2 linked regions of the Azoarcus sp. CIB genome follow. The protein of the gene in region 2 interacts with the protein of the main gene of each other region in a pairwise test. Links are inferred from orthologs where the notes say so. Each region holds a gene or a part of one and is shown on either strand. Other genes may lie near its edges.

Evidence for each region.
Region 1: the proteins of AzCIB_RS22710 (region 2) and recJ interact in binary tests that used the Escherichia coli proteins (3 or more experiments, as listed by UniProt). The link is inferred for Azoarcus sp. CIB from one-to-one orthologs.

The regions. Positions count from the first base shown.
Region 1 is NZ_CP011072.1:2,244,817-2,247,816, forward strand. It holds recJ (single-stranded-DNA-specific exonuclease RecJ), read left to right. Parts: upstream 1-654; coding sequence 655-2,346; downstream 2,347-3,000. Other genes in the region: AzCIB_RS09925 (hypothetical protein), read left to right, coding at 1-658; AzCIB_RS09935 (MarR family winged helix-turn-helix transcriptional regulator), read left to right, coding at 2,580-3,000. UniProt on the Escherichia coli protein: Single-stranded-DNA-specific exonuclease.
Region 2 is NZ_CP011072.1:5,055,862-5,058,792, reverse strand. It holds AzCIB_RS22710 (DNA topoisomerase III), read left to right. Parts: upstream 1-423; coding sequence 424-2,439; downstream 2,440-2,931. Other genes in the region: AzCIB_RS22715 (single-stranded DNA-binding protein), read left to right, coding at 1-138.

The sequences.
Region 1 (3,000 bases), 2.8 Mb from region 2 along the record:
GGCCCCGGCCCGCGCGCGCTTCTTTCCCCTGCACGACGTGGTAGGTCGCCCGGTGCGCGATTTCCTTCCGGAAGGCGAGGACGCCCGCCTGTGGCAGCGCACGATGAACGAGTTGCAGGTCATGCTGCATAACCATCCAGTCAATCAGGCACGCGAGGCCGTCGGTCACAGGCCGGCGAACAGCCTCTGGCTGTGGGGGGCCGGCATGTCGCGCCCCGGGGCGCAGTCAGCCGCTCGCGCCATCCAGACCGCCGATCCGCTGATGCGCGGCTTCGCCCTCGCGGCCGGCAGCTCCGTCGCGACGCCCGATTGCGCCAAGGCCCTGGGCGGTGACGCGCTGGTCATGCTCGACGATCTGCTGTTGCCTGCGCTCCATCTCGACATCGACAGCTGGAGAGCCCGGCTCGCGAAGCTCGAACACACCTGGTTCGCGCCGCTCGCGGCGGCCCTGCGCGGCAAGCGCCTGCGGGCGCTGAAGATCACGGCGCCGGGCGACCGCGGAACGCTCGAACTCGAGGTCCGCGCCGCCGATGCATGGAAATTCTGGCGCAAGCCCCTTTCGCTGGACATGCTGCTTAAGTCGATCGCGCCTGCAGTCGCCTCCCCGCCGGGAAGCCCTGCCGACGCCAGCCCCCCTCACCACCCAGGCACACGATGACCCGAATCCAGCCGCGGGCGATTCCGCCCCGCTCCATGCAGCGCCTGATCGACGCCGGCACCCATCCGCTGCTCGCCCGCATCTATGCCGCGCGCGGCATCTCGCGGCGCGAGGAACTCGACTACTCGCTCAAGGCCCTGATTCCGCCCGCAGCCCTGAAGGGGGCGCACGAAGCCGCTACCCTGTTGGCCGATGCGATCGAAGCCGGCGCGCGCATGGTGATCGTCGCCGACTACGACTGCGACGGGGCAACGGCTTGCGCGGTGGGCGTGCGCGCCCTGCGGGCCTTCGGTGCGGACGTCGGCTACCTGGTGCCGAACCGCTTCGAGTACGGTTACGGGCTGACGCCCGCCATCGTCGAGCTGGCCGCGCACATGGAGCCCGACGTCCTGATCACCGTCGACAACGGCATCGCCAGCGTGGAGGGCGTTGCTGCGGCGCGCAGCTACGGCATGGCCACGGTGATCACCGATCACCACCTGCCGGGCGACACGCTGCCCGATGCCGACGTGATCGTGAATCCGAACCAGCCCGGCTGCGACTTCCCGAGCAAATCGCTCGCCGGCGTCGGCGTGATGTTCTACACCATGCTCGCGCTGCGGGCAGAACTGCGCGAGCGCGGCGCGTTTGCCGGACGCCAGGAGCCGAACCTCGGCGAACTGCTGGACCTCGTAGCCCTCGGCACGGTCGCCGACGTCGTGAAGCTGGACCACAACAACCGCATTCTCGTGTCGCAAGGCCTCGCGCGGATGCGCGCCGATCGCATGCATCCCGGTATCCGCGCGCTGTTCTCCGTCGCCGGCCGCGACGCTTTGCGCGCGAGCACCTTCGACATGGGGTTCGGGCTCGGCCCGCGCCTGAACGCCGCCGGCCGCCTGTCGGACATGAGCCTCGGCATCGAATGCCTGATCACCGACGACATGGGCCGGGCGCTCAACATCGCACAGGAACTCGACCGGCTGAACCGCGAACGGCGCGGCATCGAGCAGGACATGCAGGAAGGGGCGCTCGCGCACCTGGCGGATTTCGATCCCGGCAATTGCGCCACCGTCAGCCTGTTCGAGCCGGACTGGCACCAAGGCGTAATCGGGATCGTCGCCGGCCGGATCAAGGAAAGGCTGCACCGCCCGGTGATCGCCTTCGCCCGCGGCGACGAGGGGCAGCTGAAGGGCTCCGGCCGCTCGATCCCGAATCTGCATCTGCGCGACGCGCTCGATCTGGTGAGTAAGCAATGCCCCGATCTGATCCTGCGCTTCGGCGGACATTCGATGGCGGCAGGTCTGACGATCCTCGAGACCGACTATGACCGCTTCCAGCGCGTGTTCGAGGAAACCGTCCAGTCCCTCGTGGAACCCGCGGACCTGACCCGCACGCTGGACACCGACGGACCGCTCGAGACCGGCTACATGAGCCTGGAAGCCGCGCGGCTGCTCGAGCAGGACATCTGGGGCCAGGGCTTCCCGGCCCCGCTGTTCGACGACGTGTTCCGCGTCGACAACCAGCGCCTGCTCAAGGACAAGCACCTGAAGCTGCAGCTGTCGAAGAACAACGTGCGCTTCGACGGCATCCGCTTCAACTTTGCCGAAGGCGCGCCACAGCAGATCCGGGCGGCATTCCGCCTGGCGCCGAACGAATACAACGGCATCACGAGTCTGCAGCTGATGCTGGAGCACTTCGAAGCGGCCTGAGCCGCGCCCGCCGCGGCGGACGATCCCCGCCGGCTCACCGCAAGACGACTTCGACGACTGCAACCTGCCGGTCGAGGCGGCATATTGGGTCGCACTTGCGGAATCCTTCCTGCGCAGAGGTCTGCAAATCTCGGCTTGCGCTGTTCCGGCCGGGGCAACTCCGTCATAATGGAATTGTCCTTTTTCACGCCAACGGAGCTTTCCGGGCGACATTGTGCCGGCAACGCATTGTGATGAACGACACCAACGCGCCCTACCTCACCTACAAGCTCGACCTGATCAAGACCATCTCGATCAAGGCGGGCAACACGTACTACAAGAAGGCCTTCGGCCTCGGTGTCCGCGAGCTGCGCGTGCTGCGCCTCGTGCACGATCACCCCGGCATCACGGCGAAGGATCTCGGCAACATGCTGGTCCTCGACAAGACGCTGCTGTCGAAGAACATCGCCTCTCTCGAGGAGCGCGGCCTCATCACGCGCAGCCCCAACGTCAACGACAACCGTCAGCAGCACCTCGCGCTGACCGACGTCGGCATGCGGGTCTGGCGCGAGGGCGAACTGATCGGCCGGGGGCTCGAACGCGAGATGTTCGCGGATCTAAGCAGCGAGGACTGGAACCACCTTCACACGCTGTTGGACAGGGTGCTGGTTTCGC
Region 2 (2,931 bases):
CGTACCGTGCGCGACGAATGGGAGGACGCCGACGAGAACGAGCGCGTCACCTTCAAGATCGAAGCCCGGCGCGTCGGCATCCTGCCGTATCGCATCGAGACGGTGATGCTCGGCGCCAAACCGGCCGGGGGCCAGTAGCCGATCATCGCGGGCGGCTGTAGCAACCGTCAGACGCCCGCCATGCACCAGCGGGCTATCCCCTGGGGATAGTTCCACTGCGGTCCACCGAGTTCCAGTCGCCCTCCCGACACCAATCTCCCGCCTCTCATACCGCCGCGATCCGTGCATACGGCCGCGGCAGCGATTCCCCAGCCGATCACAAATCGGTGTCCATGCCGTCCGGCTTCCTTGCGGCCGGTCTCACCTGGCCCAGCCATGCTGTCGTCCATCTGATGAACCGCACATTCCCGAGGAGGCTTCAGCATGCGCGTGTTCCTGTGCGAGAAGCCTTCGCAAGGCAAGGACATCGCCCGTGTGCTGGGGGCTGGCCAGCGTGGTTCCGGCTGCTACAGCGGCGCGGGTGTCGTGGTGACCTGGTGCATCGGTCATCTGGTCGAAGCGGTTCCGCCCGAGGGCTATGACGAGCGCTACAAGCGCTGGACTCTCGAGCAACTGCCCATCCTTCCCGAGCGCTGGCGTGTCGAGCCCAAGGCTGCGACCGCCACGCAGTTCAAGATCGTCACGCAGCTCGTCGGTCAAGCCAGCGAGCTGGTGATCGCCACCGACGCCGACCGCGAAGGCGAGATGATTGCCCGCGAGATCATCGAGTTGTGCGGCTACCGCGGGCCGATCCAGCGGCTGTGGCTGTCAGCGCTCAACGATGCGTCGATCCGCAAGGCACTGGGCGCGCTGAAGCCGTCGGCCGAGACGCTGCCGCTGTACTACTCGGCCCTGGCCCGTTCGCGTGCCGACTGGCTGATCGGCATGAACCTGAGCCGGCTGTTCACCCTGCTGGGACGGCAGGCTGGCTACACCGGTGTGCTGTCGGTGGGCCGGGTGCAGACGCCAACACTGAAGCTGGTGGTGGATCGCGACCGCGAGATTGCGAGCTTCGTCTCGGTGCCGTTCTGGGCGATCGACATCACGCTGTCCCATGCCGGCCAATCCTTCATCGCAAGTTGGACGCCGTCGCAGGGGTGTATGGACAATGCTGGCCGTTGCTTGCAACAGCCGGTCGCCCAGCAGGCCGCAGACCGCATGCGCGCCGCCGGCAGCGCCCAGGTGGTGTCGGTCGAGACGGAGCGCGTGCGCGAAGGTCCGCCGCTGCCGTTCGACCTGGGCACGCTGCAGGAGGTGTGTTCCAAGCAGTTGGGCCTGGAAGTGCAGGAAACCCTGGACATCGCCCAGGCGCTGTACGAGACGCACAAGGCGACGACCTATCCACGCTCGGATTCCGGCTACCTGCCCGAGAGCATGCTGGCCGAGGTGCCGACCGTTCTCGACAGCCTGGTCAAGACCGATCCCGGCCTGCGCCCCTTGATCGACCGCCTGGACCCGGCTCAGCGCTCGCGCGCCTGGAACGACAGCAAGGTCACGGCGCACCACGGCATCATCCCGACGCTGGAACCGGCCAACCTCTCGGCGATGAACGACAAGGAACTGGCCGTCTACCGACTGATCCGCGCGCATTACCTGGCGCAGTTCCTGCCCCACCACGAGTTCGACCGGACGGTGGCGCAGTTCGCGTGCGGCGGGCAGTCGCTGCATGCCGTGGGCAAGCAGATCGCTGTGGCCGGGTGGCGCCAGGTACTGTCGGCGCAGGAGGAAGGCGATGCGGATGGCGACGACGCCCAGCGCAGCCAGGTGCTACCGGCACTGCAAGCAGGATTGTCCTGCCAGGTCGGCCATGTCGATCTGAAGGCGCTGAAGACCTTGCCGCCCAAGCCCTACACGCAGGGCGAACTGGTCAAGGCCATGAAGGGCGTCGCCAGGCTCGTCACCGACCCGCGCCAGAAGCAGAAGCTCAAGGACACGACAGGCATCGGCACCGAAGCCACGCGCGCCAACATCATCAGCGGCCTGCTTGGGCGCGACTATCTGCTGAAGAAGGGCCGTGCCATCCGTGCCTCGGATGCCGCCTTCACTTTGATCGACACCGTGCCGGCCGCCATTGCCGATCCGGGCACGACGGCGGTCTGGGAGCAGGCGTTGGACATGATCGAGGCCGGCCAGATGACGCTGGATACCTTCATCGCCAAGCAATCCGCCTGGATGGCCCAGCTCGTGCAGCAGTACCGCGGTGTGACGCTCGCCATCAAGCTGCCACCATCTCCGTCCTGCCCCCAGTGCGGCGCGCAGATGCGCCAGCGCACGGGCAAGAGCGGTGCCTTCTGGTCGTGCAACCGCTACCCGGACTGCAAGGGAACGCTGCCGGTCGACACTTCGACTGGCAAGCGCGAAGCGCCGCGCAAGCAGCGGGCTTCCCGCAAGGCATCCTGACGCCGACGAATCCCCTCGCCACGCCGACCGTTCCGAACGGCGGGGCCGACTTCCCGCACCCCGCGGGATTCCCCAGCACACGCCTCCTTCTGCAACGGTGTGCGCGTCTCTCTGCCCCGCGACGGGTCAGCGAGACGAGAAGGCGGTTCCTCTGCGAATCGCGTCTGCCGCGACTCCGTTGATCGAGATGCTTCCGTCGATGACGAGCGGTCTCCTGACGTCTGGCTGACCTGTGCTGTGGCGAGCCGTCAGGAGACCCCTCGGGTCGACGGTATTCGGTGCCGGTGCCCGCCGGTGGAACAACGGGCTCCCTTTGTGCGCGGATGTGTGCCGAAGGATGTCGACCCCAGCCACGACACGGGTCGGGTGCGATTGCTGACGCAGCGAGCGGCTTTGACGACGGCCGGGACTGCCACAGCCCACAGGTGGTTTCTCTCTTCTCCGGCTGAAGGCTCAAGGGCCTTCGGCCTGTTGGTCTTTATTTGATCCTGA